Regions from separate parts of the Mycobacterium sp. IDUB_37 genome, predicted to be linked through region 2. Evidence: riboswitches for the same ligand, from Rfam matches in the RefSeq annotation. Region 2 holds a riboswitch; each other region holds the start of a gene.
What was found. Region 2 has a riboswitch for cobalamin ahead of metE (5-methyltetrahydropteroyltriglutamate--homocysteine S-methyltransferase). Riboswitches for the same ligand answer to the same signal wherever they lie in the genome.
Positions count from the first base shown of each region.

Region 1 (7,745 bases), on a different contig from region 2:
GTTGGTGCCGAGTTCCCGCAGATCGTGGCCGCCGAGCAGGATGCTGCCGTCGTGGACGTCGAAGAATCGGCCGATCAACCGCAGCAGGGTGGTCTTTCCGGCTCCGGACGGGCCGACGATCGCGGTAAGGCTCCTGTTCGTTATGACGGCGTCGACACCTTTGATGACTTCGGTCCGCTCACCGTAACCGAAACACACACCGCGTAATTCGATATCCGCAGTGTCGGGCGCAGTACTGCTGGCGGGCTCGGGGAGCGACGGCACTGCCAGCAATTCCCGCACCCGGACGATCGCGTCCGCAGTGACCTGGACATGGCCGGCGAGATCACCGAGTTGAGAGAGCGGGTCGATCATCCGCAACGTGATGATGAGCAGTCCGATCATCGTCGGTAGTGCGAGTTCGCCGCGCAGCGTCAGGGCGACGGTCAACGCGATGATTGTCGTCACGACCAGTTGCATCGTGCCGAAGCAACCGATCAGGCCCCACGCTCCGCGGATGGTGAGCCGGGACTGCGAGCGTTGTTGGCGGGTAAGGGATTCTTCGAGCGTGCCGAGCTCCCGGCGGTTGAGGACGCCGTAGGCCCGCAGCGTCGGTTGCAGGCGGGCGTATTCGACGATCCGGGATGCGGTAGCGCCGATGTCCGCTTCGTAGTCCGCATCGTTGTGATGCACGATGGCCATGAACATCCGCAGCGCCAGCGCGCAGAGCACGGCGCCCAGAGTCAATGCCAGCCCAATGCGCCAGTCGCTCAGGTAACTTCCGATGATCAGGGTGGCCGGCGTGCTCACGCCCACGACCAGGTAGCGCAACAGGTGGGCCGGAAAATCCGCCACGTCGACAGCGTCCTTGGCGACCAGGCGGGCGATGGGCCCGGTGCGGTCGGCACCGAACCAACCGATCGGCAAGGTGGCCAGGTGATTTCCGATACGGGTGTGAAAACCGGTCAGCACGCCGGTGCCCACCCGATAGCCCAATGACGTACTCCACGCCAGCAATCCGTGATGGACGACTACCGTCGCGGCGATCGCCGCGATCCAGAACCAGAATTGATCGGTGTCCGCGGGCCGTTCGAGAAGCGCCCCGATCAACGGAACGACGAAAAGGAACCCCAGACCCTGCAGAATTCCTTGCGCGCCTTGCAGAATGAGCATCGTATGCAACTGGCGGCGCCCACGATCATCGAGCAACTCGAGTAGATAGCGAATGATGATGCTCATCGCTTCGCCTCCAGCTGCTCGGTGACGCCGCGTTCACTTCTGCGCTCCTGTTCCCAGAGTCGTGCGTAGATTGCGTTGTTCCCCAGCAGTTCTGAGTGCGTGCCAAGTTCGGCGATGCGGCCGCTGTCGAGTACCACGATGTTGTCGGCGCCTCGAATCGTGCTGAGCCGGTGCGCGATCACCAACACAGTCCGGCCCCGAGCGACCTCGCTGAGCGCATCCTGGATGCGGGCCTCGTTCTCCGGGTCGGCACTCGCGGTGGCCTCGTCGAGAACCAGAATCGGACGGTCGGCGAGAATCGCGCGAGCGATGCAGACACGCTGTCGTTCGCCCCCCGACAGCGCCGCGTCCTCGCCGACGACCGAGTCGAACCCGCGCGGCAATTCCTTGATTCTCGACAGTATCTGGGCTTTGCCGGCGGCATCGCGCACCGCGGCGTCGTCGGCGTCGGGACGCCCCAGCGCGATGTTCTCGCGGATGCTCATCGACGACACCAGATGCGAGTCCTGGAATACGAACGCGACGTGTTGATACAACTCGGCGGGGTCGATCCGGCGCAGGTCGACTCCATACAGTTCGACCGCGCCTTCGGCCGGATCGTTGAACCGGGGCAGCAGTTTGGCCAGAGTCGATTTCCCGGACCCGGACGGTCCGACCAGCGCTGTGATGGTGCCCCGCTCGAGGCGCAGATCGATTTCGGTGAGGGCAACCGTGTCTGCGTATGTGACCCGCACGCCGCGCAGCCGTACCACCGGCCCGGCGGTCGTGGGATCGGGTTCGACGGGTTCATCCGGCGTCGAAAGCTCTGGGGTGGCGAGTAATTCACGAATTTCCCGGTATACCTTCAGCCCGGTGACCAAGGGATGCACCGACATCAGCAGGGTCATCCATCCCGAAGTTATGACGGTGCCGAACACCAGGAAGGCAATGAAGCTCGCCAGGGAAATGTCTCCGTCGGCGGTGAGTATGCCTCCGGCCGTTGCGACAACAAGCAGGATGCTCGGCGGCGACAGCAGTATCTCCGCGGTCACGCTGGCGACGCTCGTAGATTTGGCCCAGTCGAGGAAGAAGTGCGCGAAACCACGCGCCACGTCTTGGAAACGCCGACTCGATTCGCCGGGAGTGCCGAACGCCTTCACCACGCCGATGCCGTTCACGAACTCCACCGCCGCGCCGTTGAGGCGCGCCAGCCATTCCATGAACTCCGGATACTTGGTGCCCGCGCTGGCCATCGCGCGTTGGTAGGCGCCCAGGCCGGCGAACACCGGCAGCAGGGTCGCCAGTGCCATCCGCCAGTCGAGGGCGAAAAGGTAGACCAATGCCACCAGCGGCGGCACCGCGGCGGCGCTGAGCTCGACGATCGAGTGCGCGATCAGCCGATGCAGCGCCGCGACGTCGTCTTCGACCGCCTTCTTGACGATGCCGGAATTGCGGTCGCTGAACCAGTTGAGCGGCACCCTGGTCAATTTGGCCAGAAGTTCACGGCGGATTCGAAACGACACCCGGATGTCAGCCAGATGAGTCATCACGCCGGCAGCCAGGACACCGAGTTGTTTGACTGCCAGCGCGACGATCGCCACGATCACGACCGGCCAGAGGTTGTGGTCGCCGCCGAGGAGTCGTTTGCTCACCTCCACGACCACAACGAGTGGAGCCATGCCCGCCAGCGAGCTCAGTGCCGACAGCAGAGCGCAGGCGATGAGCGTGGTCCGCGCTGACTTGAGAATTTCCGGCGATCGCACGGCTTCCGGTTCAGGGTGGGGTCGCACGCATACCTCCGTCGCAACTCTCTTGCCGCGGACCAACGTGGCAATGATGCGCTACGTCAGCAACGTTGAGGCACCGCGGTGCGGCGGTCGCGCAGCTGCGGCCAAATACGATCGCCGGTTACTCATGCAAAAGGTTCGCAGGACACTTGCAAATTGCCTGCACGTAGTCGGGCGCAGGAATATTGTCGGCGGATGCCCGGTAGGTGCAGCCCGCGGGTGCAATTGGGTGCAACAATGGCGCCTGTACGGCGATGATGATGCAGGAAGCCGGTGTGAATCCGGCGCGGTCCCGCCACTGTCATCGGGGAGCGACCCTCACACGCCACGGCCATTGGCTGGAAGGCGAGGCGAGCAGCGATCCGAGAGCCAGGAGACTCACATCATCGCGACCTGCTAACCCGGGGCGGAGCACCCCGGAGAGAGCTGACGCTTTGAGCATCTTCGCGTCCGGGGCCTGCCCCTAATGACCGCCCCGTTCTGGATGGCCGCGCCGCCCGAGGTGCACTCGGCGCTGCTGTCCAGCGGTCCGGGGCCCGGGCCGCTTCTCGTCTCCGCGGCTGCCTGGGATTCACTGAGCACCGAGTACGCCGAAGTCGCCGACGAGCTGACCGCCGTGGTGAGCGCCGTGCAGGCCGGGGCCTGGGCCGGTCCGACCGCCGAGGCCTATGCGGTCGCCCATGCGCCGTATCTGGCGTGGCTGATGCAGGCCAGCGCGGACAGCGCCGCGACCGCCGCCCAGCAGCAGATCGCGGCCGCCGCCTACACCGCGGCCCTGGCTGCCATGCCAACTCTGGGTGAGCTGGCCGCCAACCATGCCACCAATGCGGTGTTGACCGCGACGAACTTCTTCGGGATCAACACCATCCCGATCGCGCTCAACGAGGCCGACTACGCACGGATGTGGACCCAGGCCGCCGCCGTCATGAGTGCCTATCAAGGGGTCTCTTCGGCGGCGGTGACGGGGTCGCCGCACTCGAGCGCGGCGCCGGCGATCGTGAACGGGAACCCGACGGCGGCCTCCGCCGACCCGTTCTCGGCGATCACCGACTTTTTCGCGGCCGTCGACAAGGTCTTCAACAGCGTGGGCGGTGAAGGCGGCGGCGACCTGTTCTCCTACATCTTCAGCGTCCCTCCCGGAACCGATCCGCTGTCGTGGCTCGTCGGCAAAATCAGCACCTTGTCGTCGCCTACCAGCGGCTACCCCGCACTCCTGCAGGGACTCACCAGCGCGGCCGGCAACAACCCCGCTTTGCTGGCACTGGCCTACCTGTTCGGCGCGGCCGCGATCGGCTACGACCTGACGATCCAGGCCATCCAGTTCCTGGTCACCTTTCCGTTGCTGGCGGTGGGGCTCGCCGCTCCCCTGCTCGCCCTCCCGGCGGCGGTGGGGGGTTTCGGGGCAGGTGGCGTCATCGGCATCGCCGAGATACACGCCCACCTGGATGCAGGTCTGGGACCCGTCCCGGACGAGCCGATCGCCGCGTTGAGCCCGGGTTCGACGACGGTTTCGGGACCGGCTGCGCCGGCACCGGCCCCGGCGGCTTCCGCCCCGGCGCTTGGCCCGGCGCCGTCGGTGCCGGCTCCCGCGCTCGGGGCGCCTGCCGCGCCTGCCGCACCAACACCGCCGCCGGCCCAGCCCGCGGGGCCGATTCCCTACCTGATGGGCATCCCCGCCGGCCTGCCGTCCCGGGCGAGTGCCCGGGTCAGCACCAAAAGTAAGGCCAGTCGTCCCGACGTCGCCGCCGCCCCGGCCGCCGCGGCGGCGTCAGCGAAGAAGAAGGCACGGTCTCGTCGACCACGGCGAGACAACGTCGAAGTCAAAGGCCGCGGTTACGAATACGTGGATCTCGACGACCCGGTCGGCGAAGATCCCGGGACCGCCGCGTCGGACCGGGGTGCGGGACCCCTGGGCTTCACCGGGACCGCCCGGCGGGTGGCCGCGGCCGCGGGATTGACGATGCTGACCGACGACACTTTCGGCAGCGGCCCGAGAGAGCCGCTGGTGCCCAGCACCTGGGCGCCGGACGAGTCCGGTGGGGCGGGCGGAGAAGACGACAGCAGTGCTTGAAAGCCGAGACGCCGCAATGCGGATTGAGGAACAGTGGGCAGCGTGTCATTTCTGAGCGTGCCGCCCGAGTCGCTGGCGGCGGCGGCAACGGATCTGACGAGCATCGGTTCGGCGATCGACGCCGTGCAGACGGCCGCCGCGGCCCGCACCACCGGACTGCTGGCCGCCGGCACCGACGAGGTATCGACGAAGGTCGCCGCGCTGTTCGCCGATTACGGTCGGCAGTTCCAAGCGGTCAGCGCGCAGGTCGGCGCGTCTCAACAGCAGTTTGTTCAGACCCTGAGTGCAGCGGCCGGATCGTATCTGGCCACCGAACTTGCCCAGCGCGATCTGCTCGCAACCGGGACGACCGCAGGCCCTGCGGCGGTCGAGACGCTGATCATGGGCGGCACCGGCAATCCCACCCCGAGTGCCGCCTACCTGAACAACATCTACAACGCCTACATCGCGCCGCTCATCTCCCCGTTGACCGCAGTCCCGACCGGTTTGACCACACCCGAGCAGGGCTTCCCGCTGACCGGTCTCAACAGTCTGACTTTCGACACATCGATCGCCCGCGGAGTCGACATCCTGAAGCAGGCGATCGCAGCTCAACCGCCGGGCACCCAAACCGTCGTCTTCGGTTTCTCCCAGAGCGCCACCGTCGTCACCAACTATCTCAATGGCATTGCCAACGGTTCGATAGCTCCACCGAACCCGGCCGACCTGCGGTTCGTGCTGGCCGGCAATCCCAACAATCCGAACGGCGGCTTCTACGAACGATTCACCGGCTTGTACATACCGGGCTTCAACCAGTCATTCGGTGGCGCCACACCAAACTTGGCCTACCCGACGGACATCTACACGATCCAATACGACGGCTTCGCCAATTTTCCGCGGTACCCAATCAACCTCCTGGCGGACGCCAACGCCCTCGCCGGCCTGTACTACGGCCACCTGAGTCCGAGCCCCGCATACGAAAACCTCACGGCCGCGCAACTCGCGTCAGCGATCGTCGCGCCGGTGTCTCCCGGAACCACCGGCAGCACCACCTACTACGTGATTCCGAGTCAGGACCTGCCGCTGCTGAGGCCGCTCAACCTACCGCAGCCGTTGCTCAATCTGATTCAGCCGCAGTTGCGGGTGCTGGTCGATCTGGGCTACGGCGATATCGGCGGAGCCAATACCGAATACGCGAACCTGCCCACCCCGGCCGGCCTGTTCCCCCTGATCAACCCGATCAACGTCGGGACCTACCTGGTCAAGGGCACCGTACAAGGCGTGCAGGCCAATCTGGTGTTAGCTGGATTACTGCCGCCGTCAGACATGCCGAACACCTACCCATTTGTTCCGCAATTAGATCCAGGCCTGACGATCAACCTTGGCCAGTCTCCGGTTACTTTGCTGTCGGCGGTGACGACGGCGATCGGCACCGGGCTACACGCCCTGCCTATCCCACCTTTCGGAGCCGGCTGAGATTCGGCTGACGCTCACACCGTTTGCCTGCAGAACTTCTGCGGAACTCTTAACAACTCTCGCGCGACTACTAGGTATGCGGTCTCTGATTGCGCGCGGCTGACGGTGACCGCGCCGGTCTGGATGGCGTTCCCACCCGAGGTTCATTCGGTGTCGCTGAGCAGCGGCCCGGGACCGGGCTCTCTGCTGGCCGCGGCCGCAGCATGGAACGCCTTGAGCACCGCCTACTCCGAGGCGCTCGACGACCTGTCGGCGCTGGTGGCTGCGGTGCAAGCCGGCGTGTGGCAGGGCCTCAGCGCCGAGTCGTATGCCGCCGCCAATGCGCCTTACCTGGCGTGGCTGGCGCAAGCCGTCGTCAACGCCGCCGCGACAGCCGCCCAGCACGAGACCGCGGCCGGCGCTTACACCACCGCATTGGTCTGCATGCCCACCCCGGGTGAGCTGGCCGCCAACCACGTCACCCACGCTGCCTTGATGGCAACGAACTTCTTCGGCGTGAACACCATCCCCATCACGCTCAATGAAGCTGACTACGCGCGGATGTGGATTCAGGCCGCCGCCGTCATGAGCACCTATCAAGCGGTTTCGGCTCAGACCGTGGCCGCGGTGCCCGCTACGTCACCGGCGCCCGTGATAGTGAAATCCGGCAACCCCGCGGCCGCATCCACTTCCCCCGACGACATCGCAACCCTCTGGGAGAACCTCGTGCGAAGCGTGGTGGATCAGTTGTTCGGCGTCCAGAGCCCGCCCGAACTCGATTCGCTGGACACGTTCTTTCCGGCGGTTCAACAGTTCTTGAGGTCCCCTTCCCCGGAGCTGTTGGGTGCTCTGGTGGTGGCAGCGACGTACGAAGTCACCTTCGACACCCTGTTCGCCTCGCCCGCGGCGCTGCTGGGCACTCCGTTCCTGACGTTCAGCGGCCTGGCCGGCTTGGCGGGACTCGCCAGACTTGCCGCGGTACCTCAGCCGGATCAGTTGCCCACTGACGACAGCCGGCTTCCGGACTCCCCCGCAGCTCAAGCACGGTCGGCCGCAGGGATCGCACCGGCGGTCGCGGCCCCCGCGCCTGCCGCGTCGGCCGGGACTGGCCCGGCGCCGCCCGCACCAGCGCCGGCGGCGCCGGCATCGGCTCCGGCGGCCGCCGCAACGGGTTTCGGCTACCTGGTGTCCAGTCGTGGACCTGACGACGGGGAGGGTCCGACACTGACCGATCGCGGCAAGGGCATGACGCTGCC
Region 1 is NZ_JBVAXG010000001.1:814,216-821,960, reverse strand. It holds gene ACZY1I_RS03860 (ABC transporter ATP-binding protein) at 1-1,218, opposite strand, end outside; gene ACZY1I_RS03855 (ABC transporter ATP-binding protein) at 1,215-2,987, opposite strand; cobalamin riboswitch at 3,205-3,384, shown strand; gene ACZY1I_RS03850 (PPE domain-containing protein) at 3,451-5,055, shown strand; gene ACZY1I_RS03845 (PE-PPE domain-containing protein) at 5,098-6,510, shown strand; gene ACZY1I_RS03840 (PPE domain-containing protein) at 6,616-7,745, shown strand, end outside.
Region 1: it holds a riboswitch for cobalamin, as region 2 does, so the genes downstream of both, ACZY1I_RS03850 (PPE domain-containing protein) here and metE (5-methyltetrahydropteroyltriglutamate--homocysteine S-methyltransferase) in region 2, are expected to answer to the same signal.

Region 2 (7,745 bases):
GGCGATGCCGGCGGACTGAAGATCCACCGTCTCGTCGCGGATGGCCAGGGCCACCTGGTTTGCGGTGTCGGCCAGCGGCTGGTCGTCGCGGACGAACGACCACGCCAGGATCGTCACCGGACCGGTGAGCATGCCCTTGACCGGCTTGTCGGTCAGCGACTGCGCGTAGGTGGCCCAGTCGACCGTCATCGTCTGCTGCCGGATCACATCGCCGAACAGGATTGGCGGACGCACGCAGCGGCTGCCGTAAGACTGCACCCAGCCGTTGTGGGTGGCGAAGAAGCCCTCCAGCTGCTCGGCGAAGTACTGCACCATGTCATTGCGTTCCGGCTCGCCGTGCACCAGCACGTCGATCCCGAGCTCTTCCTGCAGCTTGATGACGTCGGAGATCTCCTGCTTCATCCGCCGCTCGTACTCGGCCTGGTCGATGTCCCCGGCACGCAGCGCCGCGCGGGCGATGCGGATCGCCGAGGTCTGCGGGTAGGAGCCGATCGTCGTGGTGGGCAGCACCGGCAGGTCCAGCCGCTCCTCCTGGCTGGCCCGACGGTCCGCCGCGTCGCCGCGCTGGGTGCCGGACTCGACGATGGAGTCGATGCGCGCCCGAACCTGGTCGTTGTGCAGACGTGGGTCCTCCTTGCGGGAGGCCACCGCGGCGTTGGATGCCGCGATTTCATCGGCGACCGCCTCGCGTCCTTCGCGCAGCGCGCGGGCGAGGGTGGCCACCTCGGTGACCTTTTCGGCGCCGAACGCCAGCCAGCTACGCAGGTTGTCGTCCAGATCGGTCTCCGGCTCGAGCGAGTACGGCACGTGCATGGTGGAGCACGAGGTAGAGACCGCGACCGACGCCGCCAAACCCTGCAGGGACGCGAGTTTGCCCAGCGCCGCCTCCAGGTCGGTACGCCAGATGTTGCGTCCGTCCACGATGCCGGCCACCAGCGTCTTGCCGGCCAGTTCAGGCACGGCGGCGAGGGCAGTGTCGGCGCCGTAGACCAGGTCGACGCCGATCGCTTCGACGGGCGTGCGGGCCAGCCCCGCCAGCGAATCGCCGGGGTCGCCGAAGTACGTGGCGACGAAAATGGACGGTCGGTTCGCCGCCGCACACAACGCGGTGTAAACGGCCTCGGCCAGCGCCGGTGCGTCGGGGGAGATGTCGGTCACCAGCGCCGGCTCGTCGAACTGCACCCACTGTGCGCCGTTGTCGGCGAGCAGCGAGAGCAACTCGGAGTAGACGGGCACCAGTTCCTTGAGCCGCTCGATCGGTGCAGACGCACCGTCCACTGCCTTGCTGAGCAGCAGGAAGGTGACCGGCCCGATCACTACGGGACGCGCCGGAATGCCTTGTTCCTGCGCCTCTTTCAGCTCGGAGAGCACCTTGTCGGGGTTCAGCGAAAAGCGGGTTGCGGGTCCGACCTCGGGAACCAGGTAGTGGTAGTTGGTGTCGAACCACTTGGTCATCTCCAGCGGTGAGACGTCGTCGTTGCCGCGTGCGGCGGCGAAGTAGCGGTCGAGTTCGTCGGAGATACCGCTGACCCGGTCCGGGAGCGCGCCGACCAGCACCGCGGTGTCCAGCATCTGGTCGTAGTAGGAGAAGGTATTGATCGGGACCGAATCCAGGCCGGCGGCGGCCAGGTCCGACCACGTGTCATGGCGGAGAGTCGCGGCGACCGACTCAAGGTCGGATCGGCTTTTGCGTCCCGCCCAGTAGCCTTCGGTCGCGCGCTTGAGTTCGCGGCGCGGACCGATGCGGGGGGAGCCGGTGACGGTTGCGGAAAATGGTTGAGCGCTCACTGCTGGTCGTCCTTCAATTGACGGGTGGGTCACCGCCCGCGGACGCGCAGCCATTCCGTTCGGGGGTGCGCCAGCTTTCTGTACTCGAGCCCGCATACCACCGAAACAGCTTGGCCAAACGCCCATTCCACGAGGCGATGTGCCGCCGGACGCGGCGCGTCCGACACAGCTGGCAGGTCTTCGGACTCACAGGCGCGCACCTTCGAAGGTGCTCCTACTGGCCGTCGCTTCCCAGCCCCAAGATCGAGACCAGTGCTTCTTCATATCGAATACGGCGTTCGTTCCTGCATACCGCTGCGGGACAGTTCCGGATTCTCACCGGATTCCCTCTCACGACGCCTCGATGCGCCGCTCGATGCCGCTACCACGTGGGCAACGGCAGACCAGTTGCGTGGTCAACGCTACTCCGCGGGGTGGTCGCGGCTAAAATCCCGCCTGAGCGGGCCGCTTGCCGCGGATCGGAGTTGGAATGAAGGCGCGTGATTTCAAGCAGTCGTTCGTCAATTCGGCAGATGGCACTTCGATCGCCATCGACACCATTGGTTCCGGGCCTGGGCTGGTCGTCCTGACGCCACCGCCGCACGCGCTATCGCTGACATATCGCCGCACGCACAGGCGCACGTCCTCCCCGGGCTGGACCACAACGCGCCACTCCTGCGTCCGCAGCAGTTGGCAGCACAACTGCGCGATCTGAACCTTAATTCGTCAAGTCGCTAGCGCTTCAGCGTTAGGAACGTTGGGTCTGCCTGTTAAGGCTCCGGCACAGGTGCCAGGGCGGGGTCGTAGGGTTCAGGGTTGACCTCCGCCAAATCGCCGGATTGCGGCGCGCGCCACAGCACGGCCTTGATGGCCGCGGCAACTTCGACCAGGTTGTTGTCCAGGGGCCGGGGCAGGAGTCGTTGGGCGGCGTCGAGTCGGTGCAGCAACGTATTGCGGTGGGTGTAAAGCCGTTTGGCGGCGCGTGAGGCATTGCATTCCGCGTTGATGTACACCAACAACGTCTTGTGCAGCGTCGGGCTTGCCGACTCGAAGTCGCCGAGCGTAGCCCTGATGAATTCGTCCGCGCCCTCGGGGCTTTCGGTGAGCAAGGCGACCAACTGGATATCGGTGAAGGAGGCGATCTGCTGACGTGACCGCAGCCGGACCAGCGTGCGTTGCGCAGTCATCGCCTCGCGGTGGCTACGCCGAAACCCCTCGAATCCGGCGGTGGTATTTCCGAGCGCTATTCGTGCGTCCGGTGAATTCTTGACCACGTCGCGGAGCTGTTCGGGGTCGACGCAAACCACATCGTTGACCCACACCCAGCGGGTGGACGCGCTGGCGACGACGGTGATCGCGCGCTTGCTGTCGACGGCCTGCTGGACCGCTTCGGCGAGCTGGTCCAGGCGGGTCGCGTCGATGTCGGGTCCGTCGGACCAGATGATGGCGGCGGTGTGCGGCTGCTCGAAAACGATGCCCAGTTGCTGTTCGGCCCGCTCCACGTCGACGGCGGCCCCGTTGAGGATGAGCTCGACGAGTTTGCGGTGCCGGGCCGTCTTGTGTTGGGTCAGCTCGGCGTATTCCAGCTGCATTTGCGCGGTGATGCCGGCGACCGTGTCATCGACGAAGTCGCTGGCCGACCGGAAGGGCAACTCGAGCAGCTGTCGCAACTCATCCGGATCGGAAGTGAGTTCGAAGGCGATTTCCGTCCAGCGCCGCCAGGCGACGTTCTGCACGACGCGGTAGACCTCGAGCGCTGAAGTGTCCAATCCTCGACGCACCAGGTCCCGAGCCATCCGCATGGTCTCGACACCCAGATTGGGCGGCACCGGGGCGCCCGGGCTGCGCAGCATCGCGGATGCGAAATAGATCAAGGTTGCCCGGTTGGCCCGCGAAACAATTGTCGCCAGGCTGGGATCGTTGGAGATCGGCGCCAGAGTTTGCAGCACGCTGCGATCGAATTCGTCGAGCCACTCCCGGCTCGGATTCAGCGCGACCCACGCCGCCTTGCGAATCAACTCTTGAACCCGAGGTGAGGGTTCCGGCACTGCCACGACCCTGATCTTAGGGCTTATGTGCTGGTTGCAGCCCGCCCAATTGCTGCCGGGCACGCTCGTCTCGATGCGTTCAGCGCAGACTCGATGTCGGGCGCCGCAGGTGTTGGCCCGACTAGTCGACTCCCGCGAGTGCCTCGGCGATGGGCACATCGCCGCCGTTGAAGTTGATGGTGCGGTGGATGGTCGAGTCGGTTTGCAGCGTGGCGGCAACGACGAGTGCGACGTCCGCGCGCGACACCTGACCTTTGTCCTCGTCGACCGCGATCCGCCCCGTGGCCGGCTCCAAGGTGAGCCGGCCCGGCCCGAGCACGGTCCAGTCCAGTTCGCTGGATCGCAGATGAGCGTCTGCGGCCGCTTTGGCTTCCGCGTAGTGAAAGAAAGAGTCGCTCGCGGGCACGCCATGGTTCGGGCCGGCGCCGAAGTAGGAAACCATCACGAACCGGCGCACACCCGCCTGGGACGCCGCATCGATCACCCGGATCGCTGCGTCGCGGTCGACGGCGTAGGTGCGGGCCGGGTCGCCGCCGCCTGCTCCGGCCGAGAAGACCACCGCGTCATGCCCGGCCAAGAGATCCGCCAACGCGTCCGTGGCGAGATTCTCGATGTCGGCGGGCACCGGCTTGGCGCCGGTTTCAGCGATGTCCTGGGTGTGGTCGGGGTTGCGGAAGACTGAGGTCACCTGTTCGCCGCGGTCGGTCAGGATGCGGGACAGCTGCAACGCGATCTTGCCGTGGCCGCCGATAACGATGATGTTCGCCATTCTTCGACGCTAGCGCGGAACTCGACCGGGTGACCCACCGCACCGGACACCGGGTACCGCAACGTCGTGCGGAACATCTGTTTGGTCCGGTCCGTGGGTTATTTGCCGCGTACGGCGACACCGCGCAGGACCGTGTCGCGCGCGAGGATAAGCGACGTCCGAGTGCCCACCGCGCGCAGGATGTTCTCCGGTATCCACTGCATGCCGATTGTGCACCGGGCGAGCATGGTGGCTGACGGTGCTTCAGTCCGGATCTCCGTCGACCGAATGCCCTCGGAGAGCAAGGATTTCATCTGACGCAGCCGCGTCGTATACGACCAGCCCGGGTTCACCGTGTCCCGGGGAGGTGATTGGCGCATCCAGGCGAGCTGAATCCGGAACTCGTCGGAAAATTGGTCCAATGCATTGACATTGACCCAACTCAGCGCGTCCAGCTTCTCGATCGGTGTTGCGTCCGAACGCAGTACGTCGATCCATCCCGCTTCGACCTTCTGGCCGAACGAACGCATGATCGACGCCAGCAGTTCGTCTTTGGAGCCGATCACCCGATAGACCGTTCCGGTGCCCAAGCCGGCCGCCGACGCGATGTCTCTGATTGTGGTGACTTCATATCCCTTGCGGCCGAACTCTGTTCGAGCCACCGCCCGCAGGTGTGCCGCTTTGTCGCTGGGGTCTGCTTCGCTGTCGTCGGCCCAGCTTTCGATCACCTTGGCGGCCGCCGCGAATGCCTTCGACCGGTCCAGCGCCCTGTCTGCGGGTGGCCGGGAAGCCAAGCCCTGCAGAATTATTCGGCACAACAGCCCGGCTACCTGATCTGCGGAGGAGTTGTGCCGCATGACGTCCAGGCCCACCTGCAGCATGGTCTGGCAGATCCGGTCGGCCAGCGTGGGCAGGTCACCGTCGGCCTTGATGTAGCCGCTCCACCGGGCCGCGCGCAGCGTTTGCAGCATCGCTTCCTGTATTGCGTTGGGCCGCTGCTGCGTCAGCTTCATCAGCTCGGGATCCGCTGAGGGGCCCTCGAAGAACGACATCTGCAGTGCCGCACGGTGTCGCACAGCACAATTGGCGATCGCCTGGCCCAACTCGATGATCTGATCGGCCGGGGGCCGCGAGTCCGGGGCGTCCAAACGGGCTTGGGCGCTGAGCCCGACGCGGTTCAGGTCGGCCTGATAGCGGCGGATGAGCTCGACCAGGATCGCTTCTTTGGATTCGAAGTGGTGGTACAAGCTACCCGGCAGGATGCCTGCCGCTTCGGCGATCTCCTGCAGTGAGGTACGCAACCCTGACGATGCGATGAGTGATGCCGCCGTTTCGAGGATCTCGGTTCGGCGTGTCCCGGATTCGGTAGTGCTGTCCGTCATGGTTCGACGGCCGCTGGTCCGGAGGATCGCGGTGTCGGCACCATGGGAAGATTCGCCCTCCTGATGAACCAAATCTTTGTCAGAGATTATCAGACTGATCGCGGCAAAAGCGCTGCGTACGGAGCCGGGATGGGCGCAGCGGGTCGCGACTGTCCCGGTTAGTCGGGTCCCCCGCGCCAGCCGTTCAAGGCGACCACCTCGTCGACGGGCAGCCGGCGGGCCGGCCGGAAGGTGTGCCCCGCACGCAACCGCCCGACGGGCAGTAGACAGCCCTGCACATAGTCCGGCGGGATTCCCAGCAGTTCCCCGACGGCGGTCTCGTGGTGCAGGTGCAAGGTGGTGATGCAGGTGCCGTAGCCGCGAGTGTGCAGCGCGAGTTGAAAGTTCCACACCGCGGGGAAGATCGACCCGTACAACGTGGCCAGATGAAAGGACTCGTCTCCTTCGATGCGCGGCAGGTACGGCCGATAGCAGGGAATGACGAGCACCGGGACCGATGCCATGTTCTCGACCAGCCACTCCGTCGACGACATCAGCCTGGTCTCCGGCGTGCCGGCCGGCATCAGCTCAGCCAGAAGCTGTCCGCCGACCCTGAGCAGATACGCCTCGCGGTACAGCCGCGCAACCTCGTTCCGCAATTCGGGATCGGTGATCAACAGCCAGCGCCAGGTCTGTTGATTCGAGCCGTTGGCCGCCTGCAACCCGATCCCCAGGCATTCGCGAATGTCGGCGAGATCGACGGGCGCATCGAGGTCCAGCGACTTGCGCGCCGAGCGGGTGGCGTTGAGCAGGTACGAGATGCCCGGATCGACTGAGGTCATTGCTGTCCCCTCTTGACAAGGCACGCACCGACTTCGGTGAGATATCGGTCCGGTCCATCCAGAAACGCGCTCCAGCTCAGCAGCCGTTTGAAATAGAGGTGCGCATCGTGTTCCCAGGTGAAACCAATGCCGCCGAAAACTTGTATCGCGGTGTCGCCGACGCCGGCCAACCGGCCGCTGAAAGCCTTGGCGCGGACTGCAGCGAGATGGCGCTCGGCGGCGTCTGCGTGGTCAGCCGCCCACAACGCATGGATCACCCCGCTGCGCGCCAACTCAACTGTCTCGTACATGTCGACACACAGGTGCTGGATCGCCTGAAACGATCCGATCGCATGGCCGAATTGCTCTCGCGTCTTTGCATATTCGACGGCCATGTCCAGCAGGGAGCGCGCCGCTCCCAGCGCGTCGGCCGCCATCGCAATGAGCACGTCATCGGTTGCCGCCTGGATGGATTCCGGTGTCGCCGCCCCGAGTCGTTGCGCCGCCACGCCGTCTAATTCGACCCGAAACTGCTTGCGGGTCTTGTCGATACCGCGTTCACCGGTCACCAAGATGCCGGCGGCATCGGTCTTGACCGCGAACAGTCCGGTGCCGTCGCGATCTTGTGCCGACACGAGTAGCAGGTCTGCGGCGGCGGCGTCGGGAATAAGGCCGATCTCGCCGGTCAGGGCTATGGCGCCATCGGTGCTTTCGACCGCTGTCACGCTGCCGGTATCGGCCAGAGCAAGGGTGACGATGGCTCGGCCGTCGGCGATCTCGGTGAGGATCTCGGCTGCCGCTTCGCTGCCCAGTCGGGTCAGGATGCGTACCGCGCCGACCGCGGTGGACAACCACGGCCCAGGATGCAACGCGGCGCCGGCTTCTTCGGCCACAATGCCGGCCTCGACCATCGTCAAGCCTGCGCCGCCGTATTCCTCCGGTACCAGCAGGCCGGTCGCGCCGAGGTCGGCGAGGCCGCGCCAGACCGCGTCGGTGGTTC
Region 2 is NZ_JBVAXG010000002.1:777,243-784,987, forward strand. It holds gene metE (5-methyltetrahydropteroyltriglutamate--homocysteine S-methyltransferase) at 1-1,842, opposite strand, end outside; cobalamin riboswitch at 1,943-2,172, opposite strand; gene ACZY1I_RS10280 (Rv1453 family transcriptional regulator) at 2,538-3,821, opposite strand; gene ACZY1I_RS10285 (SDR family oxidoreductase) at 3,937-4,584, opposite strand; gene ACZY1I_RS10290 (TetR/AcrR family transcriptional regulator) at 4,683-5,945, opposite strand; gene ACZY1I_RS10295 (nitroreductase family protein) at 6,104-6,766, opposite strand; gene ACZY1I_RS10300 (acyl-CoA dehydrogenase family protein) at 6,763-7,745, opposite strand, start outside.

Region 3 (7,745 bases), on a different contig from region 2:
TCTGAGAGGGCGACGGGATGCTGCCCGTTTCCAGGCCTCCCAACCGCAGGACTTCCAGACCGTTTTGAGCTGTGGCTACCAGACGCTCGACCGGTCGCGTGACCATCGACAAATTGAGATCCACCATGCTCCTCAGAACTCCCAGAGTTAGGCCTTGACCAGCGTGGACATCATGGCACATCGGCCTTGGCGCAGATCGACGGGAATGCATCGTCGCACCTGACAGGCCTCAGCGCGACGGGCAACTTTCAAGATGCGCCCGGACTGCGGCCTGAAGGGCGACTGCGTCCGGCCCGACCGCCGGCGGACTCGCCGCTTCGCTGCACCCGTCGACAACTACGGAGCCTTGCCAACCGGCGCGCTCGACGGTCCACGTCAGCACCAGCGGATCAGCTGGTCCCAGCGAGCGAACGGTGTTCTCCACGTCAGCCTCAGCATGCTCGGGCCCGCTGATCACGACATCAATGGCGACGATTGCCTTTGCTCCTGCCGTGCCGACGGCGCGTACGGAAACCGGCAGCCCGCCGACCCGCTGTTGCAGCTGGTCGCTTTCGTCATGCGTGAACGGGAAGCGGGCGCCCCACGGTCGTGGCGAAACCGTGGGTGCCACACCCACTTCGACGTTCGTCGAACCGACCGTGTCCACCAACGCGGGCAGGATGGCCGCCGTCGGCGTGGCGACGTCGCGCAGGTCGAGCACACTGTTGGATCCATTCCGGAACCAGGCGAATTGGTTCGCTGAAATCAGTGAGGTGACCTGACGCAGTCGCGTCACGTCACCAGCAATCTGGTCAGGGTCCAGCTCGGCCAGCCGGCTCAACAAGGCACGGTGGTCGGCGGTGATGTCGAACATCGCGTTCTGCGCGTATCCAGCAAACCTGTCGCGGCGAGCTGTGTTGATCCTGACCACGAGGTCACGGATCTGCTCGCTGGTCGCCGCCGGAACAGCCGCGAAGATATTGATGCCGACGCCATGGTCAACATCGTTGTGGTAGCTCACCCGGGCTGAGGACACGCCGGGCATGCCTGCCATAACGTCCTGCAAGTGTTGCGCGTCAGCGCGGCGATCGCCGGGACCGCAGCCAGACAGGCAACCGACGACGCAGATCGCCGCGATGATCGTCGTCAGTCGCACCCCACCACTGTTACAGGCTTTCCTCGTCCGGCGAGGTCTGGCCAGCCCAGGTTCGCGGCATCATCGGCAGGCGTGCGCCGCCGCCGAACTCATCCTCGGCCAGTGCAGTCAGCCCCGTCGCCGCCGAGGTCGCCCGGTTGGGCAGGGTGCCCGCGAAACCAATGGATTTCCCGCCGGTAGCCGACGCCGTCGCCGCTTCGGGCTCCAGGTCCATGTATTCGTAACCGCGGCCGAACAGGCCGGCCTTCGCCCGACGGCGTCGCGGCGACTTGGCCTGCTCCTGCGGCGCCGCCGCGGCCTCGGGTTCCTCAGCGCTGTCGGGCTCCGTCGCCTTCTTTCGCGCGCGGGCGGCCGCCGCCCGCTTGGCTGCCGAGCTCAGGTCGGCCAACAGATAACCCATGGCATCCATATGCGCGGGTACGCCCGTACCCGTCGTCGTCGGTGGTGCTGCGGTAGACGGCGGTGCACCGGGCGATGGCGCCGGGGCCGTCGCCTCGACGCCGGTTGGAGTCGGGGCCGGACTGGATGTCGGAGTGCTGGGGCCCAACGCTGCCAGGGGTGGCGTAGCGGGCGTCGGGGGTGGCGGTGGCGGCGCCGGCGCGAGCGCCACCAAGGCTTTGACGCCGATCGGTGCCAGTACCGCGCCGGCGGCCAACGGCACCAATGGCACCGTCAGCAGCGGCACCAGCGCCAGGGTCAGCGCGAGAGTGCTCTCCAGCGTCGTCTTCAGCAGTGCGATGGTGTCGGTGATCACCGTGCCGAAGATTTCGACGGTGACGAAGATGATGGTGAAACCGATGGTCAATGGATTACCCGAGGCGAACGCCGCAGTGAGATCGAGCGCGACGAATGAGAACATCTGCGACAGCAGGACCACGTAAGTAGCGAAATCCAGCGGGTAGCCGAGGGCGAACCCGATATTCAGCGGGCTGAGATAGGTCAGCGGGTTGCCCAGGCTGACCAGGTAGGGATCGAAGCCGGAGAACAGCGCCTGGAAGAACGGCAGGTTCTGCAGCCAGTTGTTGAACGGCTGGATGACCTCGTTGTAGAACTTGGTGTACAGGTCCCACAACCACTGCAGGAACTGGTTGAACTGGTCCCGCAGTGACGATGTCTCGGCGGCACCGACCTGCTGACTGTCGCCCTTCATGATTTCCGGCGCTGCCGTCGGCAGCGGTGCCGCAGTCACGGCAGCCGTGGTGACCGCTTGGTAGCTGCTCATCACGGTGGCGGCTTGAATCCACATCCGTAGGTAGTCGGCTTCGTTGAGCGCGATCGGGATCGTATTGATACCAAAGAAATTGGTCGTCATCAGCACCGCGTGGGTGGCGTGATTGGCCGCCAGTTCGGGCAACGTCGGCATGGCCGCCAGCGCCGTGACCCAGGCCGCCGCGGCGACCTCCTGTTGGGCGGCCATTAGCGCGCTGTCGGTGCCGGCTTGCAACAGCCACGCCAGATACGGCAGGTGAGCGGCAACGTACGTCGCAGCGGTCGGGCCGTCCCAAGCTCCGGCCTGCACCGCCGACAAGAGCGCCACGAGTTCCTGCGCGGTTTCGCTGTATTCGACGCTCAATGAAGCCCACGCCGCCGCGGACGACAACATCGGACCCACCCCCGGACCACCGCTCAGCAACGCTGAGTGCACCTCCGGCGGTGCGGCCATCCAGATCGGGGCGGTCACCGTATTTCGCCCGCGGTGATGGCGAAAACCCCTGCCGGCGAGACTAACTGCGCCATTGGAGGCGCCAGAAAAGACGAAGAGACATCGACGTCGATCAGCTTTCTCGGGGTACACCGCCCCGGGTAGCAGGACGCAACGACGCGAGTATCCTGGCTCTCGGATCGCCGCTAACCTCGCCTTCCAGTCATATGACCGTGGCTAGTGAGGGTCGCTCCCCGATGACAGTGGCGGGACCGCGCCGGATTTTCACCGGCTTCCTGCATCGTCGTTGCCTTACGGGTGAGATTGTCGCATTCCGTCGGGCCACACGGTAGCCAATCAACCGAGCGTCCGGACTTCACTTTGCGGGCCGGTAGCCTCAGTCCAGTGGCACACCTGCTCGGAGCCGAGTCCATACACCTGGCATATCCGAACCAGGTGATACTCGAATCGGTCACGCTCGGCGTGAACGACGGTGCCCGCATCGGCATCGTGGGCCGTAACGGCGACGGCAAGTCCAGCCTGCTGAGCCTGCTCACCGGACAGATCAAGCCGCACTCGGGGCGGGTCACTCAGCGCAGCGGTCTGCGGGTGAGCGCGCTGAGCCAGGCCGACACCCTTGATCCCAGCCACACCGTGGGCTGGTCGCTGGTCGGTGACCGCCCCGAACACCAGTGGGCCGGCGACGCCCGTATCCGCGACGTCGTCGACGGCCTGGTGGCCGATATCAATTGGGATGCAATGGTTTCCACGTTGAGCGGAGGCCAGCGACGACGGGTTCAGCTGGCGCAGTTGCTCGTTGGCGAGTGGGACGTGATCGCGCTTGATGAGCCGACCAACCACCTCGACATCGAAGGCATTACCTGGCTGGCCGAACACCTCAAACAACGCTGGGCACGCAATACCGGCGGGTTGCTGCTGGTCACCCACGACCGCTGGTTCCTCGACGAAGTCGCCAACAACACCTGGGAGGTGCACGACGGCATCGTCGAGCCGTTCGAAGGCGGCTACGCGGCGTATGTGCTGCAGCGGGTCGAGCGGGACCGGATGGCCGCCTCGAGTGAGGCCAAACGGCAGAACCTGATGCGCAAGGAGTTGGCCTGGTTGCGTCGGGGCGCGCCGGCGCGCACCTCCAAACCCAAGTTCCGCATCGAGGCCGCAAATCAGCTGATCGCTGACGTTCCGCCAATCCGCGACACGGTCGAGCTGGCCAAGCTGGCCACCGCCCGGCTGGGCAAAGACGTCATCGACCTGCTCGATGTGTCCGTTTCGTTCGACGGCCGCCCAGTGTTCAACGAGGTCGAGTGGCGGATCGCCCCTGGTGAGCGCACCGGGATCGTCGGGGCCAACGGCGCAGGCAAGTCCACCCTGCTCGGTCTGATCGCCGGCACCATCCAACCGACCACCGGGCGGGTGAAGCGCGGTAAGACGGTCCGGTTGGCCGTGCTGGATCAACAGGGCAGCGAGCTGATCGCCCTGGCCGGTGACCGAATCGCCGATATTCTGGGCCGCCTGCAGGCCGGCTACGAGGTCGGCGGCAAGGAGATGACGCCCACACAGCTGCTCGAGCGCTTGGGCTTCGCCGGCAAGCTTTCGTCGCGCGTCGGTGAGCTCTCCGGCGGCCAGCGCAGGCGCCTGCAACTCATGCTCATCCTGTTGTCCGAGCCGAACGTGCTGCTTCTCGACGAACCCACCAATGACGTGGACACCGACATGCTGACCGCCACCGAGGACCTGCTCGACTCGTGGCCGGGCACCTTGATCGTCGTCTCCCACGACCGCTACCTGCTCGAACGCGTCACCGATCAGCAGTACGCGATCCTGGACGGCCGGTTGCGTCACCTGCCGGGCGGGGTGGACGACTACCTGCGACTGGCCGCGCGGGCGCCGGCGAAGCCGGTGGACCGGACACCTGTACGGCCCACGGACTCGATGTCGGGGGCACAACGCCGCGCCGCCGAGAAGGAGTTGGCCTCCGTCGACCGCCAGTTGGCCCGCGCGGCCGATCGGATCGCGGCCAAGCACACCGAACTCGCCGAGCACGATCAATCCGACCACGTCGCCATCACGCGACTGACCCAGGAATTGCGCACCCTCGAGAGCGAGGTCGTGACCCTGGAAGGCCAGTGGCTGGAGTTGTCGGAGGTGCTCGAATGAGCTCATACCGGACAGTCCCCTACCGGCCCGGTGAAGCGCTGCTTGCGCTGTACAAGCGTCGTGGCGCGGTGATCAATGCCGGAATCGGCCGGCACGGCATCGTTTATCTGCTTGGGCCGGAAGCGAATAAGTTTGTGTTCGGCAACGCCGATGCCTTCAGTTGGCGGGAAACGTTCGAGAATCTGGCGCCCGTCGACGGACCCACCGCACTGATCGTCAGCGACGGAGAGGACCACCGGCGTCGGCGCAGCGTCGTGGCGCCCGGACTGCGGCACCGGCAGATCCAGGATTATGTCGCCACCATGGTGTCCACCGTCGACGAGATGATCGACGGCTGGCAGCCCGGGCAGCGCCTCGACATCTACCAGGGCCTGCGCTCAGCCGTGCGGCGCAGCACCGCCGAGAGCCTCTTCGGTTCACGAATGGCGGCACATTCGGATTTTTTGGGCGCGCAACTGCAGCACCTGCTGGACCTGACGCACATACCGCCTCAGGTGATGCGGCTACACCAGCGGCTCAACTCCCCCGCCTGGCGACGCGCGATGACTGCCCGCGAACGCATCGACGATCTCATCGACTCCGAGATCGCCGATGCCCGCGGTGCGCCGCGACCCGACGACCACATGTTGACCGCGTTGCTCAGCGGGCGCTCGGACGAGGGTCACGCCCTGAGCACCAACGAGATTCGCGATCAGATCGTGTCGATCATCACCGCGGGATACGAGACCACCAGCGGCGCGCTGGCGTGGGCGGTCTACACGCTGCTGACCCTGCCAGGAGCGTGGGACGCCGCTTTCGAAGAGGTCAGCCGGGTACTGGGCGACGGAACGCCGACCGCGCAGCAGCTTTCCGCCCTGCCCTACCTGAATGGGCTTGTGCAGGAGACACTTCGGCTCTATTCACCGGGCGTCATCTCGGCTCGCAAAGTGATGCGCGATCTGCGGTTCGACGGGCACCGGATCCGGGCTGGCCGGATGATCGTCTTCAGCGCTTACGTCACCCATCGGATCCCCGAGATCTGGCCGGAGCCAACCGACTTCCGCCCGCAACGGTGGGATCCTGACTCGCCGGGTTATCGCAAACCCGCCCCGCATGAGTTCATTCCGTTCAGCGGCGGGCTACACCGGTGCATCGGCGCGGTGATGGCCACTACCGAGATGACGGTGATGCTGGCCCGACTGATCGCCAGGACCACGCTTCGGTTCCCGACGCAACGCATCCGACCCGCTAATTTCGCCGCGTTGTCGCCGCGGCCGGGCTTGAGTGTCGAGGTCGTCGAGAGGCGCTAGTCGTGACGCGCCTGGGCCAGCGCAGCAGCTAGTGCCAGCGCAGCAACACGAGTTCGGCGCAGAACCCGGGGCCCATGGCCAGCATCAGGCCGGGGCTGCCACTGGGCGGTCGCTTCTCGATGGTGTCACGAAGAATGTGCAGCACCGAGGCCGACGAGAGGTTGCCGATCTCACCCAACGAACGCCAGGTCAGCTCGAGGGCTTCCGGAGGCAGTTCGAGGCTGTTGGTGATCGCGTGGATGACCTTCGGTCCGCCCGGATGGCTGACCCAGGCGCCGATGTCGTCCTTGGTCAGCTGATGGCCGGCGAGGAACCCACTGACGTCGTCGGGCAGGTACTGCTCGATCAGATCGGTCAGGTCCGGAGAAAGCCGCAGTTGCAAGCCCTGGGAGCCGACGTCCCAGCCCATGATGTGCAGCGAGTCGGGATACAAACGGCTCCGGGAATCGATGATGTCGGGGCCGCTGGCGTGGATTTGCTCGGCGCGCCGGTCACCGACCGCGACGACCGCCGCCGCTCCGTCGCCGAACAGGGCGGTGCCGACCAGGCCTGACACCGTCGGCTTCACCGCCGGATACGTCAGCGAGCACAGCTCCACCGCGATCAGGACGGCGACGCCGTCGGGCGCGCCGCGCAGATAGTCGTTGAGCCGGCCGACTCCTGCCGCACCGGCCACACATCCCAGGCCGAAAAGGGGCATCCGGCGCACATCGGGGCGCAAACCGACCCGGCCCGCGATCCGGGCGTCCAGTGACGGCACCGCGACTCCGGTGACCGTGGTGGTGATGATCATGTCGATGTCGCCGGGTGTGAGGCCGGCTTCGTCGAGCGCGCCCATGAGTGCCTCAACACCCAGGTCAACGGCTTTCTCGATGAAAATCTCGTTCGCGTCACCGAAATCGGTGAGCGACGGGTACTGCTCGAGCGGCAGCACCAACTGGCGGCTGTTCACCTTGGCGGATTTGTGCAGCTTCCGCACGATCTCTTCGTGATCTTTGAGACCCGGAAACTCGACGAAGGAGTCGGTGATCTCGCTTTGGCTGTAACGGTGTGGCGGCAATGCTCCGAACACGCCCGCAATGACGCTCATCTGATAACCCCTGACAGTTGTTTACCCGGCTAGCCCCACCCGCAAATGCCCCCTGGTGTTCCGAGTTTAATCTGACTTACGTATGGCCGCAAAGATTTGCCTTATTCAACAGGTGTCTTATTTGTGTCGCCGAAGTCACACTATTTACGCTTGACGCATTGGATTTTCCGGGGCCGAGTCATTTGCGTCGTCGCCCCGCAGCGCCATCGCGATGAGATCGGCCGGACTCAACGAGTCGATCGCGTCGTCGCCCAAAGCCGTTTCGGCAGTGCCACTTTCCGTCTGCCCAGCCAGCAGCAGCAGCTTGTCGAGCAAACCGGCACGGCGCAGTTCCTGGATTGGAATGTTGCGCAACAACGACCAGATTCTCTCGTCCTCGGATTCTTCGTCGGGACTGTGGAAAAGTTGTTGATC
Region 3 is NZ_JBVAXG010000006.1:359,594-367,338, forward strand. It holds gene ACZY1I_RS21940 (acyl-CoA synthetase) at 1-127, opposite strand, end outside; gene ACZY1I_RS21945 (hypothetical protein) at 230-1,135, opposite strand; gene ACZY1I_RS21950 (PPE domain-containing protein) at 1,146-2,816, opposite strand; cobalamin riboswitch at 2,939-3,119, opposite strand; gene ACZY1I_RS21955 (ABC-F family ATP-binding cassette domain-containing protein) at 3,183-4,952, shown strand; gene ACZY1I_RS21960 (cytochrome P450) at 4,949-6,241, shown strand; gene ACZY1I_RS21965 (type III polyketide synthase) at 6,270-7,331, opposite strand; gene ACZY1I_RS21970 (type I polyketide synthase) at 7,476-7,745, opposite strand, start outside.
Region 3: it holds a riboswitch for cobalamin, as region 2 does, so the genes downstream of both, ACZY1I_RS21950 (PPE domain-containing protein) here and metE (5-methyltetrahydropteroyltriglutamate--homocysteine S-methyltransferase) in region 2, are expected to answer to the same signal.

Region 4 (7,745 bases), on a different contig from region 2:
CAACGCAAGCACCGAGTCGGCGTCGCTGATGTCGTTGCGACGGTTCACGTCCAGGATTGTGTTCAGCGCCGCCGTATGCGAGACCAGCACACCCTTGGGTTCCCCGGTAGAACCAGATGTGTAGATCACGTAGGCGGCGTCGTCCGGGTCCGCACGGATGGTGTCCGCGGGCGTGCCGTCCATCATCGACTCGAAGTCGTGTGCCAGGCAGCCGGCAGGTATTGGTCTGTGGCTCAGCTGCTTTGACCGGATCAGGCCCGACATTGCGGACAGGGCGCAAATGCGTGCGAACCGGTCGGCCGGCTGGTCCTGACCGATCGGGAGGTAAGTGCAGCCGGCCATCAGCACGCCGAGCACGGCGACGAACTGCCCTGGCCCCTTGGGCAGTTGGATGCCGATGATGGAGCCCGGTGCATGCCTGCCGGCCAGCACCCCCGCGACACTGCGCGCGTGCTGGTCGAGCGCACCATAGGAAAGCTCGCGATACGAGTCCGCGATCGGGTCGGTGCCGGCGTCGAATTCTCCGGCTGTCCAGCGCACCGCGATCCGGGTGGGATCGCGCATCGCCCGCTCCCGGAACGCGTCGTACAGCAGTCCCGACGGCTTCGGTGCGTCAGTGGCGTTGCGCTGCATGCGAATCACTCGGGAATGCTCGGGCAGATCGATCACCGCGGGCCTGGACCACTGGCAACCAGCGAGATTTTCCAGCAGGCCGACGTAGGCATCGAACATGTCCGCGACGACACCGGGCGGAAAGCAGCCCGCACGGTAGTCCCACGAAACGATCAGATCCGCACCGACCGCCCCCACCTGGTTGTCGATGATGACCTGCGGAGTCATCGAGGTGACTTCGCCGATGGTTCCCAGCGTGTCGGCAACGCGGCGGTCAAGGACGGCGGTGTCGGCCGCATAGGTGAATACCACGGGAACGATTCCGCTATGTCCGGTACCGCTTTTCAGTTGGGCTGGCAACAGATCGGTGGATTCGGGTGCGCTCAGCGCGACGCGCAGGCCTCGCTGCGCAGTCCGCGCTTGGTCGGCGAAGCCGGTAGGCCCGGCGGCATCGGCTGAGTACAGCTGGGTCTTGGTGAAATCGCCGATGACCTCGGAGACGCCGGGTGGACGACCGAATGTCGTCACGTTGATCAGGAAGTCGTCGGTGCTGCTCCAGTTACGCAGCACCACGACGTAGGCGGCCAGGAACACCGCGGCACGGGTGACCCCGTGCTCCCGGCACGCAGCATCGAGTGCGGTCGTCGTGTTAGCAGACAGGGTGTGTTGCCTGCGACGGAACGCGATGTCGCGTTCTTCGGACTGGGGCAGCTGCGGGCCTTCGGGGAGTCGTTGCACGGCTTCCGTGAGCGACACGGGCGCGGTGCTGTCCCAGTGGCCGAAACCACCTGATACAGCTGGCAATTCTTCGCCGCTGTACAGCGCGGCGAGGTCGCGCAGCAAGATACCGATGCTGGTGAGGTCGGCGATGATGAGATCGATCGCGAAATGTACGATGCAGCCATCGGGCAGCTGGGTCAGTTCGACGCGCCAGGTGTCGCCGACCTCGACAGCAAATCTGCAGGTGCGCAACCTGTTCCGAATGCCGTCGAGGTGCCGGCTGCGTGCCGCATCGGTGGCCTCGGTCAGGTCGTGCACCTGCAGCGGCGAATGGAGGTTCTCCGGCATGACGCGCAATCGGGCGTCCTCGGGAAACTTGCTGCGCAGCATCGGGTGTCGCTGGGCCAGCGCGCCGAGCGCGTTGTCCAGCCGCGATGGGTCGAGAGCGGCACCGGCGAATTCGAAGTAGGTTTGACAACCCACTCCCCCGAGAGGTTGCTCGGCACCCCGGCCGATCCAGTACGCGCGTTGCAGCGCGGTCGTCGGGAACGTGTCGCCGTTACCGGCGGCGACTTGCGGGATGGGTGTCGCGGAATCTAAGAGGTGCTGCCAATTGCGCAGTGTTGGTTCGGCATACAGGGCGGCGAAGTCCAGGTGCCGGTCCGATGCCGCCGACCATTCGACGACCTGCGCGGTCATCATCGAGGTCAGCCCCAGCGTGGTGAGATCTGTGCCGATGGCCAGGGTGTCAGCGTCAACCCCGAGCAGGGCCGCGACGTACTCGGCCAGTTCGGAGGCCCGCCGCACAGTGGTGGACGGCACCTGGCGGGCCGACACCTGATGGACGATCTCGAACGCTGCGGCATTGAGCATCTCGAGTGTCTTGCGGCGCCTGATCTTTCCGGATGTGGTCCTGGGCAGCACGCGGTTACGCACCCAGACGATGCGTTCCGGCGCGGTCTGATGTGCCGCAAGTATTCTGCGCCGCAGCACCCGACTGATGTCATCGAGATCCTCGGCCGGAGCGGTGGTCTCCAGCACCAGCCACCAGTCGTCGGACCCATCGGGTTGCACTGCGCAGGCGCCCCCGCCTTGCACCCCGCAGCCCGCCTCTTCGACGGTCGACTCGATGTCGTTCGGAAAATAGTTGCCGCCGCCGACGATGATCAGGTCGCGGTAACGTCCGCAGATGTACAGTTCGCCGTTGCTGCGAAAGCCGGCGTCACCGGTACGCAGGTAGGGCCCGTCGCCGTTCGCGGTGGTGGCACCGAATGTTTCGGCCGTGTCCCGCGGGCGGCGCCAATACCCCTGCGGCAGTCCCGATCCCGCTACCCATATCTCACCGACAGCGCCGTCGGGCACCGCGGTTCGCCGTTCCGGGTCGACGATGCGCACATCCCAACCGAATGTGGCGTTGCCGCAACTGACCAATGTGTGGGTGCGTCGTCCTGGCTGTCGCGCGTCGATCTCGACGGCGCGACCGCGGTTGAGTTGCTCGGCATCGAAGTCGGCCTGCACCCAAGGCCGCGGCTTGTTCGTCCCGGAGACCGCCAGACCGGCTTCGGCGAGCCCGTATTGCGGCGCCATGACGTCGGCTCGCAGGCCGGCCGGACGGAACTTCGCGACGAAGTCGCGCAGTGTGGAAGCGCGAACCGGCTCCGCGCCACTGATGGCCAGCTGCAGACAGGACAGATCCAGGGCATCGATCGCCGGGGCGTCAAAAGCGTCCAGGCAGAGGCGGTACCCGAAATCTGGCCCAGCGATCCAGTTTCCGCGCACCCGGTCGACGGTTTCCAACCAGATGCGTGGGTTGCGCACGAATTCGAACGGTGGAATGAGGGTCGCGCTACCGCCGGTGGCCAATGCCAGCAGGGTGCCCCAGAAGATGCCGAGGTCGTGGTAGAGCGGCAGCCAGCTGACCGTGTGGATGTCGTCGGGACGGTTCCACAGCTCCAAAGCAATGGCGAGTTGATGCAGCATCGACTCGTGCGTATTGACGATTCCCTTGGGTTCCCCGGTGGAGCCCGAGGAGTACTGCAGGAACGCGACCTGTCGGGCGTCGGTCGGCGTGCCGGCAGGTCGCGACGGGGCGGCTTCGGCAACCGAGTCCGGAGTCTTCAACGCCAGCCCGTCCAACAGCGAAGCTCGTCCAAGCACGTCGGCGAGATCGGTACTGGTGTAGACGGCCGAGGGCGCACAGTCCCGGAGGATGTGTTGGGCACGTTGCAGAAATCGTTCGGGCGCATCGGCCGACGGCAGAAAAAGCGGGACCGGGACGAGCCCGGCTTCCAGCGCGGCGAGGAATCCGGCCACGTAGTCGGCGTCACCGGCTTGGGCCATCACGACACGCGAGCCCAACGGCAGATCAGCGAAGGCGTTGTCGCGAATCCGGCAGACCCGGTCCCACAGCCGCCGGTAGGTCCAGGCATCCGTCCCGGTCGCCTCGATCATCCGGAGCGCGACCGTGTCGGGACACCGGTCGACCCAGGCGCCGATCACCTCGTTGGCGCGTCGCGCGGTCGCGCGCTCACCCAGGCCGTGGCGCTGGAATTGACGGCCCTCAGTCGTAGACGTCGGTGTCCCGGTCGCCGCGAACACCATCCCTTACCCCCTAACCCGGCGATCGGCGTCAACGCGGGCGAGCTGGTCAGCTTTGGTCACTTCAACACCTACCACGGACCAATGTGGGTGACGTAACCCGCAAATAACCGGGCAGGGTGTCCACGACGTGCAGCGTCATCAGGGATCAGCTCTCTCCGGGGTGCTCCGCCCCGGGGTGGCAGGATGCGATGACGCGAGTCTCCTGGCTCTCGGATCGCTGCTCGCCTCGCCTTCCAGCCAATGGCCGTGGCGTGTGAGGGTCGCTCCCCGATGACAGTGGCGGGACCGCGCCGGATTCACACCGGCTTCCTGCATCATCATCGCCGTACAGGCGACATTGTCGCACCCCGGCCGAATCCGGGCAGATACGCGGGTTCAGCCGAGCAGAGTGCCATCTAGTGCCTGCCCGATGATGTCCAACAATCCCGCAGAAGCCCCGATCGGTCCCACCGGGACCGGAGGGATGTTGACGAAGCCGCCGGCGTAGTCGTCCGGCGGCACGAAGATGATGTTCAGACCCAGGGCGTTGAGCGCCGAGCCGCCGGTGCCGTAGTACATCGCGCCGCCGGGACCGTCCACGACCTGGCCGGGGCTGAGCAGCCCGCCGAAGGCGAAGCTGAGGCCGGTGAGTTGCTCGCCACCGTCGGCGCCGCCGCTGACGAACGGGCTGAAGACCGGTGCCAGTGGGTCGAGGTTGAGGGTGGCGCCGTTGACGAAGCCGTTGACGACGTTGGCGGGTGCACCGAGCAGGTCGGTCATCGCCGAGGTCGGATAGCCACCGGTGAGGTGGGTGAAACTGGACCCGACGCTGTTCAGCAGCGCCACTTCGGGGCTGACGAAGGGGCCCACCGCACCAAGCAGGACACCGCTCAACGGTGACGAGGCGAAGTTGGTCACCGCCGCCACGAACTGGCCTTCAAGACCGGTCGGCGGAGTGAAATCCCCTGTCCCGACAAGACCGTCGTATATCTCGATATGCGCGTTGGGCACGGGAGTCGGCTCGCCGTCGGCGGCGAACGAGGTGGTAATACCGCCGAGGGTGTGGTTCACCACGGCCTCGAGCACATTGCCGGGGGCGCCGACCAGTGTCGCGGACTGCAGTGCGGTTTGCAGGCTCCCGAAAAACGCAGCGGGGTCGGTGGCGAGTTGGCTCAGTCCTGTGGAGGCGCCACCGGACAGACTGTTCAAAGCCTGTTGAGAGGCAGCGAATACGGTCTGGGCATTGGCGGCCGTCGTCGAGGCCAGAGCCTGGTAGGGGGCGGCGACAGCGGTACCGAAAGCATCCAAGCCCGACATCGGCGTGGATTCCGCGGCGACCGCTTGGGCGTTGGCCAGATCGGCGCCCAGATAGGTCGCGGCGTTCGCATTCAGCAAGCGGACGAACTGCGCGTGAAATGACTGCGCTCGGGCGCTGAGCGCCTGGAAGTCTTGGCCGAAGTCGCCGAGCAGCGACGCGATCGCGATTGAGACCTCGTCCTGCGCGGCCGCCGCGATCCCGGTTGTCGGGCCCCAGACGCTCGCTGTGGTGTCCGCCAGCGACAAGCCGATACTCGCCAACTTCTGGGCCGCACCCTGTACCAGTTCGGGTGCGGCAATCACAAACGACACCTGGTTCAGCCCCCATCGGCCAGCCGTAGCGCGAAGTCTTTTCCGTCTGGTTAGGAGTCGGCTCGAGCACCGACATAGTTCCCGGCCGGCGGGAGCGGTCCGCCGGGACGCACCGCTCGCGAAGTTGACAAAAAGTGGCTCCGAATGCAAATTACTACCTGCAAACGATATGCAACAAGGGTAGTTTCCAGTGTCGCCAACGGCGAGTTTGACGGGAAGCCTCGGGTTCTTCATCTCAACCGAGAACGGTGGATATGTCGTTCATCATCGCAGCGCCGGAGCTATTGCACGGCGCAGCAAAGGATTTGGCTGGTATCGGGTCGTTGTTGGCGGACACCACGGCGAGCGTCTCGGCGCCCACCACGGGGATCGCGGCTGCCGCCCAAGACGAGATATCTGCAGCGATTGCTTCGATTTTCGGTGACTTCGGCCAGGAATTTCAAACTGTCAGCAGCCAGGCGCAAGCCTTTCATGCGCAGTTCGTCGGCTTGATCAACGCCGGCGCCGGCGCCTACGCGAACGCTGAGATCGCCAATGTCGCGCCGCTACTCGCCGGCGGACCCGCCGCCGCACCCACCGGGACCATCGACCCGGTGGAACCATGGTTGCGGGCCTTCGGAACCACAGCCCAGAATGCCGCTGCGGTGCTGGACGCGTCCGGGGAAAGCGTGAGCACCCTCGTGACCGGCGTGGGCCAACTGGTTGCCAACCCCGCGGCATTCGTCGGCAACCTGCAGACCGCCGTGCAGTCGGTGTTCCTGGTCGGCGCGCCCCCGGATGTCGCGACGGCGGTCATCGAGCACACCCTCGGTGGTGTCACGTCGGCGACCAACCCGGGGGCCATCCCACCCGATCCCACCGTGGTACCGGTCAACAACGCACACAACGAGGTGTACACCGGGCTGTTCGGCGATGGATACATCCCCACCGGGCCGGACGGCCTGTTGCTCTCCGCCGTGACCAACTTCGCTACCTCGCCGTTCAGCGGAGTGCTGCTGGGCGCGGTGGGTCCCGTGGTAGCCCCTGCAGTGGCGCTGCTCAACACCGCGGGCGGCGTCTTCGCCGACCTGACCGGCGGCAATCTGACCGGCGCACTCGGTCACCTGATCGACGCGCCGGCCAACGTCGTCAACGCCTTCTTCAACGGTGCCGAACTCAACCTGGACCCGCTGGCACCGATCTTCAACCCGTTCGTGGTGGACGGCTCCGGCGGAGCCGAGCAGCTCACCGGCCTCAGCCTCGCCTTCGGTGGGCTGTTCAGCCCGGGACAGGTGGTGGACGGCGCGAGCGGCGACATGTTCTATGGCGTCGGCGGCTCGGCCTTCAACTCTCTGGGTCTGGATCTCAGCTTCTACCCGCCGGATGAATTCGCCGGCGGCAGCATCGCGATTCCCGCGGTGCCGGTGGGCCCGATCGGTGCCACCGCCGGTCTACTCAGCATTCTCGGACGAGCGCTGGGCGGTAGCCTGCTGTCCTGAGCCCCGTAGACGTCCCCCGGAAGGCGGCTAGATGAGCGGAACCGCACCCGGCGTGGGCCCCGAATTGGGCCCAGTCCAGGAAACCTTGCTGATTCCGCTCTACGCCCGCGCGTGCGACGCAGCGGCACGGCGCCCGGTGCTGGGTGACCAACGGGCGCGTGAACTCGTCGACGCCATCGACTACGACTTCACCCGCTTCAGTGGTGGGTCGCTGCCCGGATCGGTGTCTCGGACGTCGATCTTCGACGGCTGGACAGCCCGATTCCTGGGCGAGCATCCCGCCGGCACCGTCGTCGAACTCGGCACCGGGCTGAACACCAGGTTCGACCGACTCGACAACGGCCAGGTGCACTGGTTCGACCTCGACCTCCCCGACGTTATTACCCTGCGCCGCAAGTTCTTCAGCGACAGCGAGCGGCGCAGCATGATCGCCGGCTCGGTCCTCGACACCGACTGGTTCGACACGATCGCGTCCTCCCCCGGGCCGTACTTGTTCCTCAGCGAAGCCGTCCTGATCTACCTCAGCGACGACCAAGTACGCCGGTTGCTCGCCCAACTCGGCGAGCGGTTCCCCGGTTCCCAGATCGCCTTCGACACCGCGGGCAAGAAGATGATCGACAACCAGGATCGCAACAAATCCTTGGCGCAGGTCAGAGGTCGCATGCAATGGGTCTGCGACGAACCGCGCGACCTCGAGGGCTTGGGCCTGGAACTACTGGACACTCG
Region 4 is NZ_JBVAXG010000001.1:822,614-830,358, reverse strand. It holds gene ACZY1I_RS03880 (amino acid adenylation domain-containing protein) at 1-3,933, opposite strand, end outside; cobalamin riboswitch at 4,109-4,288, opposite strand; gene gjpA (outer membrane porin GjpA) at 4,309-5,541, opposite strand; gene gjpA (outer membrane porin GjpA) at 5,796-7,019, shown strand; gene ACZY1I_RS03865 (class I SAM-dependent methyltransferase) at 7,051-7,745, shown strand, end outside.
Region 4: it holds a riboswitch for cobalamin, as region 2 does, so the genes downstream of both, ACZY1I_RS03880 (amino acid adenylation domain-containing protein) here and metE (5-methyltetrahydropteroyltriglutamate--homocysteine S-methyltransferase) in region 2, are expected to answer to the same signal.